DNA from 2 places in the Lactobacillus apis genome. Region 2 is predicted to be linked to the other one. Evidence: a T-box and tRNA genes for the amino acid it is inferred to sense, from the RefSeq annotation. Region 2 holds a T-box; the other holds one or more tRNA genes.

Region 1 (8,561 bases), 680 kb from region 2:
ACTTCTGGTGCATCATTGGAATAATATGCGTTAGCCCATTCGTCAAGTTTATCTCTGAGGGAAGCAACTTCTTTTCTAGCCTCATCAAGAGTTAAGTCTGCCATTTTGTTCCTCCTGATTAATTTTTATTTATGTTTTTCGCTTTAATTATACCTTTTTAATAGGAGCAAATGCTGCTAGAAGGCGTTTAATTCCTTTATTTGGAAACGCAATATCGAGCTCCATGTCTTCGCCTTCGCCGTTAACTTTCGTTACAACGCCGTGGCCCCAAGCTTTATGTTCAACTTGATCGCCAACATTCCAGCCCTTCTTTTCAGCACCAATTGCACCACCAGCTGGTTTTGCCTTTGGTGTGTAAACTTGAGCACGCGCACGTTCATCAACGTTAGCAAAAGGAGCTGTTTGAACTTGGAAATCACTATTTCCTACACCCTCTGGAACTGAGTTTTGCATATCAAGATCCTCGACATCAATTTCTTCCAAGAATCTTGAAGGTGGATTGTTTTGCATCCGACCAAACATCATTCTGGAATAAGCATTGGTCAAAAAGAGCTTTTCTTTGGCTCTAGTAATTCCAACATAGGCAAGTCTGCGTTCTTCTTCTAATTGATCATCTTCTAAAAGGGCACGAGAAAGTGGGAATAATCCGTCTTCCATCCCTACTAAAAAGACCACTGGGAATTCCAAACCTTTAGCTGCATGCAAGGTCATTAATGCGACCTGATCATCATTATTTTCTAAATCATCCTGATCACTTAACAATGAAACTTCTGCTAAAAAGTCACTTAAAGCGTTAGCATCATCTTCTTCAGGTTCATATTGATCGTCAAAACGTTTAGTAACTGAAAGAAATTCATCCAAGTTTTCTAGTCTTGTTTCGGCTTCAATTGTATGTTCTGCCTTAAGTGCATCTGTATAGCCAAAATCCTGCAAAATCTTTTCGGTTAGACCTGTAACACTATGATCTTTGGCATATTCAATTGCATCACGTAATTTAGCACCAAAGTCACTCATTTTAGCTGCAGCACGGGTTGAAATGCCTGATATATTAATGTGCTTAAAAGCGTCGATCAATGACAAGTTGTTTCCTTGTGCGACATCCATAAACTTGTCAACACTAACACGACCAATTCCCCTTTTTGGCGTATTGATGATACGGTTAAAACTCATTGAATCGTTTGGATTAGCAACTAGCTTGAGATAAGCCATGATATCCATAATTTCTTTTCGATCGTAGAACTTATGACCACCAACAATTTGATAAGGGACATTTGACTTCACAAAAGCTTCTTCGACTGTTCTTGACTGGGCATTGGTCCGATACAGAACAGCAAAATCTTTGTAGGAGCGGTTATTATCATCAACTTCTTCTTGAATCTTGGAAATGATAAAGTGGGCTTCATCGTCACCACTTTGAGCACGGTAATAAGTAATCTTTTCGCCATCGCCCTGATCAGTCCACAAGTTCTTTTTCTTGCGATTACGATTATTGTCGATTACTGCGTTGGCTGCGGACAAAATATGACCAGTTGAGCGATAGTTCTGCTCTAATTTGACAGTTTGAACCCCAGTATCGCGGTAATCATTTTCGAAGTTCATAATGTTTTCCATATTGGCGCCACGCCAGCCATAAATAGACTGATCTGCATCACCAACAACACAGATATTCTTATATTGTGCCGCTAATTCATGACATAATTCATATTGTGCTTGGTTAGTATCCTGATACTCATCAACGAGCATATAACGGAATTTATTTTGATAATAATGTAAAACTTCAGGATCTTTTTTGAAGAGAACCAATGTCTGCATAATTAAATCATCAAAATCCATAATTTGGTCATGTTTCAACCGTTTTTGGTATTCGTGATAGACTTTAGCAGCCATTTTTTCAAAAGGTGATGCAGCGCTATCTTCAAATGCTTGTGGCGTTAAAAGATCATTTTTAGCATTTGAAATGGCAGACAAGATACCTCTGGGTTCATACATTTTAGGATTAATGTTCAGTTCTTTTTCAATGTGCTTAACCAAAGTTAATTGTTCGGCTGAATCCGCAATTGAGAAATTACGACCATAGCCTATCTTATCTGAATCGCGCCGTAAAATACGGACACATAAAGCATGGAAAGTTGACATCCAAATATCATTTGCGGCGGGGCCAAGGAGTTTCTGTTCACGCTCGCGCATTTCGCTGGCTGCCTTATTGGTAAAAGTAATTGCCAGAATATTCCAAGGCAAGACTTGTTTTTCTTCTACTAAGTAGGCAATTCGTCTTGTTAATACGGAGGTTTTGCCTGAGCCTGCACCAGCCACAACCAAGAGTGGACCCTCTGTCGTTTTTACGGCCTCTTTTTGTTGCGGATTTAATCCTGCCAAAATCGATTCTTCGCTCATTATAATTCCCTTCACAAATAAAATTATGTAACTAATTCATTGTACCAAAAAAGCAGGCAGCTTTTAGCAAGAATACCTGTTATTTATCAAAACGATCAAGGTTGTACTCCTCGATTAATTTAATTAATTTGGCCGCGTAATCAGGATCTGTGGCATAGCCGTCCTGAACTAATGCATGCGCCTGCTTTTGATAGTTTTTAGCAGCTAGAACATGCTTATACTGCTGACTATTCCACGTAGTACCTTTTTGGAAAAGCCGAGCATGCGCACGAATTGACGCTTCATAGGAATCATAGATTTGGAAGCGTGCCTTCACGACAATCCACTTACCCTTTTGGTATTCCTTTGTCTTCAAAATCGCTGAGGTATTCGGATTGCTGCCTTTCACGCCAAACAGATTATTGTACTTTTGTGACAGACTGCTCTGACCATAGTCACTCTCAAGACATGCCTGGGCAATTGTAATACTTGGAAGTAACTCAAATTCCTGATCAACTTCCTTGGCAATTGGTCCAATTTCTTTAATAAATGCTTTGTGCTGCCTAATAATCTTTTGTCTAGCTTCTTCACGGGCGAGTTGCTCTTGTCTAATTTGCTCCGTTTGAATTGCTTGCCGCCGATAATATCTAAACGCTACAAAAGCAATAATTAAAATAAATAAGATAATAAATGTTCGCAAAATAATAATAAAATTTGATTGCTTTTTGCCCCTACGTTTTTTTGGCATAGAAATTCCCTTACTCTTTTAGTTATTACTTTTTAGTATAACCTCTTTCAGACATAAAAATGTGCAATGTAATTAATTTTTAAAATAAAAAAGCACCTTTTTAGTAAAGGTGCTTTTATCGGATACAAAAAATGGAGCCGAAGCTCCATTAATTAGTGCGGGCAAGAAGACTCGAACTTCCACGATCAAAAAGCGATCACAAGATCCTTAGTCTTGCGCGTCTGCCAATTCCGCCATGCCCGCAACACATTCAATACTATACCTCAAAATGAAGTTTTGCACAAGACTTTTCTGGCAGTCTTTTTTATTAATCAACCATCTGTTCATTAACATAGCGCGCATATAAAGGATGTGATTTCATTAATTCATGATGCGTACCATGGCCTGTTATCTGACCATGTTCAATAAAGTAGATTTGATCAGCATTCACGATTGTGGCTAGCCGGTGGGCAATGACCAGCGTGGTACGATTTGTCATTAATTGGTCAAGTGCCTGTTGCACCTTGCGCTCTGATTCAGAATCCAAACTAGCAGTTGCTTCATCTAACATCAAAATCTTGGGATTACGCAAAAATGCACGTGCAATTGCAATTCGCTGTTTTTGTCCACCAGATAATTTGGTGCCTCGTTCACCTATTTCAGTATCTAATTGATGCGGAAAAGCACGGACAAAGTGATCGGCATAAGCAAGCTCTAACCCATGCCAAAGCTGCTCATCAGTCAGTTTTTGATCTAGTCCATAAACCAAATTATCTCTAATCGTACCAGAGAAAATAGCGCTATTTTGAGACACGTAACCAATTTGTGAACGCCAACTCGCTAGTTCAATCTCATCAATATTTTGCTTGCCAATCAAAATTTGACCAGTTGTCGGGTGATAAAAGCGTTCAATCAAGGCAAAAATGGTCGACTTTCCAGCGCCACTTGGCCCAGCAAAAGCAATTACAGAATTGGGCTTGGCAACAAACGAAATTGAACTTAAAACTGGTTCATCCGTCTCATAATTGAAACTCAGATTTTCTGCCTTCAAAGTTTGATTAGCTATATCTGTCGGCTGACTTAAGTAACTTTTTTCTGGTTCAATTTGTAAAATTTGTTGGATTCGTTCGGTGGAACCTAAAGCTTTTTGAATCTGCGAGAAGAAGGTTGCAAAGTTGGCAAATGGCGCAATTACATTAAACAAGTAAAGTAAAAAGGCAACAAGTGATCCGCTTGTTAACGAACCTTGACCGACACGAATAAGACCAAAAGCTAAAATACCGGCAAATGCTGCCATCATCAGCGTTGTCATAATTGGCTGTAAGATTGCTTCAACGCGGGCATCGATCACTCCGATGTTAAAGATCTTATTAATCATCTTTTTCCCACTTTGCTCTTCAAACTTTTCGCCGTTACTTGATTTAATCAGTCGAACTTCCGCTAATTTCTCACTGACATCACCGTTGAATTCGGCTGTTGCAGCTTGCAGCTTACGTCCAAGTCGCGCCATAATACGACCGACCGGAAAAAGAATTAAAATGACAATCGGCACAATTGTAAAAATTAAGACCGCCATTTGCCAGTCCATCACAAAGAGAATAATTAAAGAAAAAAGCAGTTGAATGGCACCGGTAATAAAGTTGGGAAATTGTGAAGCAATCAGGTCTTTAATTACTCCTGTATCATTAACAAGACGTGAACTAGTTTCTCCAGCCTTATTTTCATCAAAATAAGAAATCGGTAATTTTAATAGGTGCGACCAAAGTTTTTCACGTAAACTTTTTACGACACTTTCACCGAAGTAGCGCAAAATATAGCCACCAAGTGTGCCTAAGACAAGTTGAGCAGCAAAAACAACAATGATTAACACCATACTCCGGTAGTTGAACTTATTCCATTTACTTGTATCAACTAAATTACGTGTCAATAATGGCAGTAGTAGATTAGTTGCACTCGTAACTAAGCTGAAAAGCAAACCGGCGGCAAAAAGCCCTTTTTTCACTTTTAGTCCTTTTAAAAGTTGTAAAAAGTCTTTCATTTTAACCGTTTTTGTCTTAGTTTGGTCAGACTTAAATGTCATTAGTAGTACCGGCTTCCTTAATTAAAAAAAGCTTTTCAATTACTGAAAAACTTTTTCTTTATTCTAACTACAATTCGTTATCTTCATTATGCCAAAATTCACGCCAAAAGTCGCGGTCGCCCTGCCAATTTTTGTCAAAATCACAGTACTTCTTAAAATCTTCACTATTATAACCATGGCAGTGATCACGATAATGATTGTGACCATGCATCCGGTGACAGAGATCTCTCATTTCTTCTTTTGTGTAATCGTGATTTTCAGCATATTTGCGCCATTTGCTATAAGCCTTCATACGGACTGTTGGATCAACAAACTTTTGCGCATGTTGCTTAAAGTCCTCGTCCCAACCATCAGCTATTTTTTCCAAGTAATGACCAAATTGTGTTTGCTCTTCTTTATCTAGACCAGCAAAAAATGAACCTGTATCTTGGGCCTTCTTCAATTCGTCTAAACGGGCTGCTTCTTCTCGGCCTTCTTCAGTTAAATAAACCCGTTTAACTCGTTTATCCTGCTCATCTGTCTCACGTCGAATGGAGCCCTTAGCTTCCATTTTCTTTAAAAGTTCAGCTAAGGATCCAGGTTTAAGCGCCAGAATTTCAGCTAAATAGTTTTGGGTTAGGCCATCTTCAAGTCTAAGGACTGCCAAGACACGTTTTTGACCAGAAATAGGCTGCTTATTCTCAAACATAAAGTAGCGACTGGCACGCATAATAAAATAAAGTTGCTTCATTAACTTATCACTTGTTTGACTCATGATAAAACTCCTTTTGTTCTTCTATTTTTATTTTTGTTAGGTACCTAATTTCTATAATCTAATTATAGTTTGGTACCTAACGATTTGTCAAACAAAATCAATGAAAACGGTAACTTTATTTTAAAATTAGCTTTTTAACAGCCTTAAAGTGCCTCCACATTTACCACAAGCATAGCGGCGTACGTTAATGCGGTGAACACGTTTAAACTTTTGGCCACACTGCTGGCATTTATAAACAAATTTGGGTTTTTGCTTTCTGCGTAATCCGATATCAGGTGCGTAGCGACTACCTCCAACTTTTTTCAGCAATAACTTAAAGTCTGTATCACGGTGGCGGTAACCGCGGTTTTGCAAGTGTAAATGATAATGTGTTAGTTCATGTTTAATGATTCCAACTAATTCATCATGGTATTGCGGTTGTAAAAAATGTGCATTTATCTCAAGATGATGATCAGTTAAATGATAGCGTCCCCCTGTTGTCGTCATTCGCCGATTAATCTTAACTTGATGCAGAAAAGGACGGTTAAATGATGTCAGCGAAACATGTTCAACTAATTCCTGCAATTCTGATTCAGTTAGTTCACCTGAAGAGTTTGGCATAAAGCGCCGCCTCTTTTTGCGTTTTAATTCTTACTTTGAACGCTGTAACAAGTTTTCTTTTTAGTGGCTTCTCACCTTCCATCCAAGTACCAGTAAATACATGGATAGTCTTAGAATCAGCTGATGGGTTGCATAAAACGCCATCTGGGTAAACATGAATTCCCTCTTTAAGCTCTTGTTCTTGGTTGTTGGGCTTAGCACCATACTTGTTTTTTAAAATATCCGAAACAGAGACTGTGTTAACTCCAGCTAATTGATCTGTTCGGTCGAAAGTAAAGACGCGATCATCGTAATAGTCCAGCATATCCTTCAGTAGTGGATGGTGTTTTTCGGCACCAAAAACGGCCGTAAAAGGATTGTCCTTGTTTTCAAAACCAACAAAAGCACGATCATTAAGCAAACTAGTCAAATCATCAAGAACGAGTACATCAGTATCTAAATAAATGCCCCCGTATTCATAAACAGCCTTGGCACGAATATAGTCGGAAACAAAGGCCCATTTTTTTGCTTGATATGCTTGCTCAACATATTTGTTCTCATGAATGTCAAAATTATCCTCATTCCACTCGATAATTTTGTAGTCCTGCAAGTGTTTGCGCCAAGTTTTTAGACATCGTTGAATATTTTTGGGCTTAGGATTGCCTCCAACCCAAACATAATGAATTATTTTCGGAATCATTTTTAACCTCTAGTAAAAAGTTTCTTAACTAACATAATAATGTCCTGATTAAAATCAAGCTTAAATAGGAACATAAGGGCAAAATATAGGATGAACATTACAATTGATTTGATGGCCATATTGAAAAAGGCTGACGAAACAAGCTGCGGAATAAGCATCCCCACTACTAAGACAATTAGAGCTATCAACAGATATTTCGGAATCTCTTTAAAGGAATACTTAAAATCATATCCGTCACGCACTATCCACAACCGCAAAATCAAAACGATGAATTCAGTAATCAAAATTGCAATCATCGCACCCGTTGCGCCGTACAACCTGTCCAAGAAGTAACTTAGAACTACTTCAAGAATCGCACCAACTATTACTGGGATGGCATAGTCTTGATCCCGATGATTTGCCAAGGCGAACTGGTTAGCAAAAACGCCCCCAGTTGGTATCATCACTATTGTTAAAGCAAAGAAGAACATTAACGGCGTCATCGGAATAAATTTGTGACCAAAAAAGAAGGGAACAAATTCTTTTGTATTGGCCATGATAATCACTGCAAACAATGTTCCTAGCATGACGGTTGCTTCAAGCGATTTTTTCAGAATAACACGCTGCTCTTTTTTACCTTCACCAGCCATTTTAGGCATAATGACTAGTGAAATACTTGTAACAACTCCCAAAACCATATTTGAAATACGTTGAGAATTGTCATAGTAGGCCACCTGAGTTGAGTTTTGGAAAAGACCTAAAATCGGCTTGTCAAGTGAAGTATAGATTTGCGTCGCAATTTGCGGAATTAATAATGTAATAATAGATTTAATTGTCGCTTGATACTGATAAAAGTGCTTAACTGGTCCCCCAACATAGCGCCGAATATCAAACCAGAAAACAAATGAACCAAGCATCGTTGAAACGGACATAATCAACATATATTTCCACAAGTCGCCTGGCTGTTTAACCCATAATAAAATCAAAACAACTGAAACTAGTTTAACCGCCGTATTTTTTAAAACAACACGACCAAAGTCTGCCAACCCTTGGAAAAACCATGAAATATCAACTTGAGCTGAGATTAAATATGGCACCATCAACAAAATGTATTGCCAATACTTAATATGAAAAAAACACGCAACTAAAACAACAATTAGAATCGTAACCAAGCCCGCTAATGCTTGAAAATACCATAAGCCCCAAAATGCTTCAGTTAATTCTTGTGGGCTTTTAAATGCTCGTGTTTGCGAAATTGTCCTCATTCCAATATATGAAACTGATAATGTACAAAAGATCATTAAGAACTGGACAATATTATTAACATTGCTATAAATACCATAAGTTTTGGGACCTAAAATTCGCGATA
Region 2 (8,561 bases):
ACCAACATCTACAGATATTTCTCATCAGGTTCTAGTAAGCAGTTTTTCGAAAAATTTTGCGATGCCTGGTATCAGATTAGGTTACGTAATCGCGCCTAAGAAAATCATTGACCAAAATGCTTTTTATAATGAAGGGATTACCTTCAGCCCGCCAACCATTAGCCAATATATTGGTGAAATCGTATTAGATAACACTTCCCAGTATCAACAACATTTAAAGGATATTGAACAAAAAGGTAAATCAGTTGCTCAATTATTCCGTTCAAGTAACTACTTTAATTCCTGCACTTATAATGGTGGCCTATATCTATTCGTCAAAGTGACCGATGAAATCAAGAAGCCAGCTTTATTTTATACACTCTTGGAAGAGCACTTCCACGTTTTAGTAGCACCTGGAGATGAATTTGATTACTCAAATAGATACTTTAGAATTTCTTTGTCTGCAACTAACGATGACTTGCATAAAGGTGTCCAGAAAATTATTGATTGTGTTGATTATACTTTAAACTTTAAGCAATAAAATCTTGCTAAGTTTTACAATTAACCTACTTACTACTAGATAGATGAGACAGCATTGCAACTTTAACAAGCAATTGCTAAAATGAAGTTCCTTGGCAGGGGCAGCAAGCTAATATATTATTTTTAGCTTGAATAAGTCAAAAAAACGATATTGCTGCAATTAGCAATATCGTTTTTATATCTTAATGTGTAATTTTTCTAAAATTGGAACAATTTTATCCCCAAGTATTTTCTGCGCTAAATGCGATTTGATTGCAACCAGTGCGTAGAAGATACCACCAACAATTACCGCAACAAAAACAATTATTAATGCTGAAGCACGTTTAGCCGGACTTAGGAAGATTTCTAAACCATGTTCAACTGCTAATACCAATAAGAACATGATTATCGAGAAAAATGTAATTCCAATAAAGCGGCGACTTGTCCTACTCTTATTGAAGTCGAACTCCACCTCGAGATGCTTAAATGACATAAAGATAATTACTAGCATCCCTAAATTAGTAGCGATTAATGGCCCATATACTTTAAACAAGTAAACCATCGGATACTGAACTATCATCTTAATGACTAGGCCTAAAACTAAATATTTAATTGCTAGTCCATTTTCAGACAGTCCTTGTAAAATGGCCATTAATACCGTAAAAAGTCCCAAGGTAATCGAAGTAAAGGCCGACAAATATAAGATATTCGATCCTAATTGATCAAAACCATAAAAAACTGTATAAATTGGTGTTGCAATAGCTGCCATTCCAAAAGCGGCAGGAATCATCACAAACAAAAATAAGTCTAATGTATTACTGATTTGGTCAGAAATCCCTTTAAAGTCACGTTTTGCATGTGCCGCAGACAATAATGGAATCGCCGTTACAGCCATCGCACTTGCCAATGACACAATAATCATAATCAACTTATTGGCATTAAGAGCAAAAAGTGCATACCAAGTTTCAATTGTATTATAACTTGCTTTAACTACACTTGCTATCATCGGATGGAAAGTGTATTGATCGACCAAGTAGAACAACTGAATCCCAGCATCGATAATAATAAATGGGATTGCTTGTTCAATTATCTCGCGAAAAAGTGAAGCAGTGGAAACCTGAATTTCATTATTTGAATTATCAACTAAATAATTCAATTCCTTACGTCTAGAAAACAAGAACCAAGCTAGTACTAAAATCCCAAAAGCTGCTCCAATTGCGGCAGCCAAGTTTGACTGAACAACCGCATCAACAAAATTACCATGTTGTACTTGCATGATGATGTATGCGGTGAGTAACATCCAGATTACTCGTGCCAATTGTTCAATAAACTGTGACATAGCTGAAGGCATCATATCAGAATAGCCTTGAAAGTATCCTCGCATAATACTTAGTACAGGAATAATCAAAATGGCATACGATAAGCTACGCATTACAGCAACCTGTCGTGGATCACTGCGAGATCCATTTGAGGCAAGTAGTGGTGAAGCAAAGTACATGATTGCAGCTGAGATTACGCCCAAAACAACCATCAAAACTAATCCTCTACGGAATAATTTTCGTCCTACCCCATACTCATTCAATGCATTATATTTTGCCACTTGTTTGGCCACTGCACCTGGAATGCCGGCAGTCGAAATCAAAATAAAGATACTGTAGATATTGTAACTTCGAGCCGTTAAAGCGTTGGCAATATTGCCATACGGTGACATCCAAATAAACCATGGAATAATGTAGAGGGCGCCCAATAAACGTGAGGTAATCGAACCAAAAGTCATCCACGCACTGCCTTTAACAAAGGTATCTTGCGTATTTTGTTCTTTCAAATTATTTTCTCTCATTAATTTTCCCTAAATTTATTTTACTAACTATCCTATTTTGACTGAAAAAAGGCAATTAACAACAAATCTACTTTGCACTTTAGGAAAAATTAAGTTTATTTAGCAACAATATTGACAATTTTATTCGGAACAATAATAACTTTTTTGACTTCCTTACCGTCTAAAAATTTCTGTACATGTGGTAAAGCTAGGGCTTGTTTCTCTAAGCCGTCCTTGTCAGCATCCTTTGGTGCATCAAAGTTACCGCGTAATTTACCGTTGACTTGAACCATAATTTCAACTGTTGATTCAACTAGTTTGCTTGGATCATAAGTTGGCCATTTAGCAAAAGTGATTGACTCATCATGACCGTAAATTTGCCAAATCTCCTCCATCATGTGTGGTGCAATTGGTGCGATTAAGGTCATAAAGCCTTCTGCATATTCTCTTGGAATTGTTTTTGCCTTTTGTGCTGCATTAATGAAGACCATTAATTGAGAAATTGCAGTGTTAAAGTGTAAGGCATCAAAGTCCTCAGTTACTTTCTTAACAGTTTCGTTATAAACCTTGTCCAATGTATCGTCATTTTCTTCAACAATGTTTTCTTGAGGAATTGCCTTCAGGTCTAAGTCATTTACAAAAAGACGCCAAATTCTATCTAAGAACTTCTTAGTAGATGCAGGACCGTTGTCATCCCAATCAATTGAAGCATCTAGAGGACCCATGAACATTTCATACATTCTCAGACTATCAGCACCATATTCCTCAATAACATCGTCAGGGTTAACAACATTACCCTTTGACTTGGACATCTTGTCATGGTCTTTAAGAATTAAGCCTTGATTATATAGTCTTTGGAATGGTTCCTCATTTGGTACAACGCCTAGGTCGTATAGAACCATATTCCAAAATCTTGCATACAATAAGTGCCGAACTGCATGTTCAGCACCACCGATGTACAAGTCTACTGGCATCCATTGCTTAAGCAATTCGTAGTCTGCAAGCTTATTGTCATTATGTGGATCAATGTAGCGTAAGAAGTACCACGATGAACCTGCCCAGTTAGGCATTGTGTTGGTCTCACGTTTTCCTTTACGACCATTTTTGTCTACCACATTAACCCAATCTTTAAGGTTAACCAGTGGACTTTCTGGGGTGCCTGATGGCTTAATGTCTGTAGCGTGAGGTAAAACTAGTGGCAATTCATCTTCAGGAACTAAAGTGGTTTCGCCATCTTCCCAGTGAATAACTGGAATTGGTTCACCCCAGTAGCGTTGACGACTAAATTCCCAATCACGAAGTTTGTAATTAACCTTCTTCTTACCAGCGTTATGTTCTTCAAGCCAATCGACAATTTTCTTCTTGGCTTCTTCAACATTCAAGCCGTTCAAAAAGTCAGAATCAATATGTGGACCATCTTCTGTAAAGGCTTCTTTACTGATGTCGCCACCCTTGATAACAGCCTTGATTGGCAAATCAAATTTTTGCGCAAATTCGTAATCACGTGTGTCGTGAGCCGGCACAGCCATAACAGCACCAGTTCCGTAACTACCAAGAACATAATCAGCAATCCAAATTGGAATTTCTTGATTATTAACTGGGTTAATTGCATAAGCTCCAGTAAAGACACCTGATTTAGTTTTATTTAAATCTGTTCTTTCTAAGTCTGACTTGGATTCAATTTGCTTAATGTATGCGTCAACTTCTTCTTTATGCCCGTCAGTCGTAATCTTTTGAACTAACTTGTTTTCAGGAGCCAATACGGCATAGGTAGCACCAAATAAAGTATCAGGACGCGTACTAAAGACATCAAAGGTTTCATCTGAATCCTTTATCTTAAAGGTAATCTGAGCACCCACTGAACGACCAATCCAGTTGCGTTGCATTTCTTTAACGTTTTCTGGCCAGTCAAGATTATCAAGTCCAGCAAGCAGACGATCTGCGTATTTGGTAATTCTAAGCATCCATTGCTTCATGTTGCGACGGTAAATTGGGTAACCACCTCGTTCTGTTTTACCATCAACAATGTCCTCATTGGCTACAACTGTACCTAAATCTGGTGACCAATTGACTGGAACTTCGGCTTCATAAGCAAGACCATTTTTATACATTTGCTCAAAAGTCCATTGAGTCCACTTGTAGTACTTAGGATCACTGGTAGAAACTTCACGATCCCAATCATAAGAAAAACCCAATGTGTTAAGCTGCCGTTTAAAATTAGCAATATTTTCTTTGGTTACTACTGCAGGGTCTTGACCAGTTTGAAGTGCATATTGCTCAGTTGGCAGTCCAAATGCATCCCAGCCCATTGGGTGAAGAACATTGTAGCCCTCACTACGCTTCATCCGCGCCACAATATCAGTAGCAGTATAGCCTTCTGGGTGACCTACATGGAGTCCCTTACCAGATGGGAAAGGAAACATATCTAAAACGTAGTAATTTTTCTTTTTAGGATCATTACCCGTTTTAAATGTGTGGTTTTTTGCCCAATATTCTTGCCATTTTTTCTCTACAACTTTGTGATTGTACATAAATTTTACCTCATAAAAAAAGTCCTATGAAATTAATTTCATAGGACGAATAATCGCGGTACCACCTAAGTTTCATACATTTTTGCATGACACTCAAACGCTCCTTAACGCGGCTAGCCAACGAAAGATTTCATCTAGGCTCAGTTCACAATATATTTTTCGAGTCTTGCACCAACCGACTTTTCTCTATAGAAAAATAAAATCGCTACTATTTCCTAACCTTTATTTTTTGTTCAATAATGATTATAATTTACCACAAATGCTAAAAAAAACAAGGGGAGAAAGTCATTTGGATACGACAATTCATTCAAAAAGAGATACCATCATACCCGCGACGATTTTTTTAATGTTGTACGCGGTATGGGCAGTATTAGTTTCAGCTGACAGTCAATTCATCCATCAGTTTGATACTGCTTTAATTGGGATAATTTGTAATAACAATCCTGCAATTATCAAATTTGCCACTACTTTTACTAATCTCGGTAATACGAGTGTTATCATGATTGAAACAATCATTTTGGTAGTGATTCTCGGAATTTTCAAAAAATATGCTTATGCATTTTTTACTGCTGGAACTATGATTGCGGCCAATGGATATAATTGGATCATTAAGCATGCAATTGCTAGACAACGTCCTTCAGTGCATCATCTTGTTGACGCACATGGATATAGTTTTCCATCAGGTCATTCCGTTGGTAGTGCAACATTATTTGGCATTCTAATTGTCTTAACTATTTTACTAATTAAAAATAAAGCCGCTAAAACAGTCCTATGCATCGTTTGGCTGTGCTTCCCACTTCTAATTGGTTATACTAGAATTTTTAATCATGTTCATTATCCATCAGACGTAGTTGGTGGTTTCTTAGAAGGAATTGCCTTTTTATTAATTGGTTACTCCTTCTTATATCACTATTATTTGGAAACGCGAGTACAAGAAAAAATTTAGTTTAAAATCAAAAAGTTCAAACTGTTAGTAGTTTGAGCTTTTTTTGTAGTCAAAATTAATCCTGAGCTAACCGTCAATGATATCTTTATATTCTGGGTACTTCTTTAACAAATCGACTTTTTAGTAGTTCAAAGACCTGATAATATCGCGTCATCATGGTTTAAACGATGAAAATTAGAACAATTCTTATCATCGAGTAAAAAATAAATTGAGCTACAGTAGAAACTTTCTTTATTACCGCTTTCGTCATAGCTTATCATTGGCGTAAACTTGTCTGAACCATCCCCACTGTTACTGTTGATAGGGTTCACGATTTAGACGCTTGATATATTCGTTACGTTACATTTTTGCTTTAAAGTCAGCTAGTAATTTTTTAGATAAACATTAAGAACTTAAAAAATTAAGCTTAAATAAACTGATTTCCAATAATAAAGATTATATGAACTTTTTATTGCAAAAAAAGGAAAAATAATATATTATCAAGTGACAAAATATTGACACATAAAAGCAATTGTGATAAAAGCTGTGACATATTTTTTAATATTAAAGTCATAAGAACTGCTAGATTAATAAATTGAATCTAGCAGTTTTTATTAAACCTAGACTAAGAGGTGACGAAAATGCCATATATGAAATTAAAAATTAAGCAGGTACTAAAAAGTAAATTTACCTTGATTAGTCTTTTAGCCATTTTACTCGGATGTTTTTATTTTTGGACGAAAAACTACAATTCTCGCTATATTAATCCGCGCATAACGGAAGCTCGAGAAAATATTGCGGTGGAAAAGAAAAATATCAAATATTATCAGAAACAGTTAAAGAAATCTAATTTAACAAAAACGAATAGACACAAAATCGAGCTGGATTTGGCAGAAAACAAGTCATCTATCAAAGAATTTCAGACATTAATTAAATCAATTCAAACAAATAAATGGCAGAAGGCTTATCAAATCATAATAAAGCAAGAGAAATATAATCTTGCTGATGCAAAACGTAATAATGCCAATAAAGACGATTTGCTGCCACTTGAAAGTAATATTCAAAAATTACAGTATCTGGCTCAAAATAACTTACCAGAAGAAAATGAACATTATTCTGTTAAAGGCGGCTTTTTTATATTAGAAATGATGCAAGAAGTCTTACCACCTTTAGCGGTTTTAGCCGTAATTTTTATTCTAATCAAATTATACTCCTCAGGTTTTTATGATCGAATGCGTCTAGAAAATCTTTTACCACAAAGAAACCATTTATTGATTGAACTTGGCGCCGGTTCATTAATTGGATTTGGCTATTTTTTATCAGCATTTTTGTTGATTTTTATTATTCCAAGTATATTTTTTGGTACTGGCAACTTTAAATATCCGATGATGGGTGTAGACGCAGTAGCTAAACAGAACATTTTCATTCCTATGAACCAGCTGTTTTGTCCTACTTTGGTTTTAGAATTATTTAGTTTTATGTTCATTGCAAATGTGGTTTTACTATTCGTACAAATATTTAAAAACCGCTTGTTGGCATTATTCGTTTCAGTTTTTATATTAATTGGTGGGATGGTACTACCGCAATACGTAGTAGCAGCACGGAATTTTGCTCAGTTTATTCCTATGAGTTACTTTTTCTCCTTACAACCGGTAGATGGTATGTTTGGTATTAGTAATGCATATGTCTTTGCAGATGAAACAAAATTAGTCACTTACCCACAGGTTAATTTTGTCAATGGCATCCTTGTTTTAACTGTAGGAATTATTATTCTTTTACTTTTAAACTATCTCATCGCACAAAAAGCCCAAAAAGGGAGGAAAACAAAATGATTGAAATTAAGGATTTAACCCTTACATTACGTGAACCTATACTAAAAAATGCCAATTTCAACTTTCAAAATGGCAGAATTTATATGCTTCATGCACTTAATGGCACTGGTAAAACAAGTGTCCTCAGAACTATAGTTAGCTTACTTGCTCCGAGCTCAGGTCAAGTTCTGTTCGATGGTAAACCTTTTGCTGACGTCAAAAGCCAAGTTTTTTACTTGGAAACTTCTGACTGGTTTGACAAAAATCTTTCAGGCTTTGATTATATGCAATTTGTTAAAAACGAATGGCATTCACACCAGGATTTGCAAGAAATAATAAACCGTTGGGAAATGAGTAATTATATCAAAACTCCAATTAGAAAATATTCATTAGGTATGAAACAAAAACTGGTAGTTGCCCTTTATGAGTTAAGCGATGCTAAATACTTACTAATGGATGAAATTAACAATGGCCTTGACTCTGACAGCCGTCAAATTCTTTATCAGGAATTGACCAATTTAGCAAAGCAAAACAAACTTATTATTATGGCTTCTCATTATCAAGATGAAGTAGCAGGAATTGTTGATGATACTCTGACTTTAAAGCACCACCAATTAGTTCGGGGATAAAGTTTATGGCCTATTTTGAATTACAATTTAAAAAAGTATTTAAAAATACTTTGACCTGGCTGATTTTAAGTATAGTGCTAATATGTGCAGGACTTATTCTAGGCTATAATGCCCTTAAAGGCGATCAAACTACAATTCGTTACCAAATAAATCAAGATTTAAGTCAGCAGAAACAGTCTCAAGCTAATTTGCCCACAGTTAAAAATCAAAATAGAAATGAGCGGCAAATATTAAAAGCCTTAGATAATAAAAATTGGGATCATGCTTATGAATTGATGATTCGCCAAAATGACAAGCAAGCAGCACAAGTCAAAATTGGCGGAGCTGATCTTAGACAAGAAATCAAAC

What was found. A T-box is a leader RNA that pairs with one kind of tRNA and senses whether it is charged. The one in region 2 lies ahead of leuS (leucine--tRNA ligase), so its partner is inferred to be a tRNA-Leu.
Region 1: it encodes a tRNA-Leu, which carries the amino acid that the T-box ahead of leuS (leucine--tRNA ligase) is inferred to sense. The anticodon was not compared.

Annotation. Positions count from the first base shown of each region.
Region 1 is NZ_CP029476.1:421,078-429,638, reverse strand. It holds gene ligA (NAD-dependent DNA ligase LigA) at 1-104, opposite strand, end outside; gene pcrA (DNA helicase PcrA) at 148-2,394, opposite strand; gene DKL56_RS02165 (glycoside hydrolase family 73 protein) at 2,474-3,121, opposite strand; tRNA gene DKL56_RS02160 (tRNA-Leu) at 3,278-3,364, opposite strand; gene DKL56_RS02155 (ABC transporter ATP-binding protein) at 3,429-5,180, opposite strand; gene DKL56_RS02150 (MarR family winged helix-turn-helix transcriptional regulator) at 5,248-5,934, opposite strand; gene DKL56_RS02145 (SprT family protein) at 6,061-6,534, opposite strand; gene DKL56_RS02140 (glycosyltransferase family 32 protein) at 6,515-7,213, opposite strand; gene DKL56_RS02135 (oligosaccharide flippase family protein) at 7,216-8,561, opposite strand, start outside.
Region 2 is NZ_CP029476.1:1,105,876-1,114,436, forward strand. It holds gene DKL56_RS05330 (pyridoxal phosphate-dependent aminotransferase) at 1-520, shown strand, start outside; gene DKL56_RS05335 (putative polysaccharide biosynthesis protein) at 695-2,338, opposite strand; gene leuS (leucine--tRNA ligase) at 2,434-4,848, opposite strand; T-box leader at 4,887-5,079, opposite strand; gene DKL56_RS05345 (phosphatase PAP2 family protein) at 5,108-5,794, shown strand; gene DKL56_RS05350 (hypothetical protein) at 6,415-7,605, shown strand; gene DKL56_RS05355 (ATP-binding cassette domain-containing protein) at 7,602-8,213, shown strand; gene DKL56_RS05360 (hypothetical protein) at 8,219-8,561, shown strand, end outside.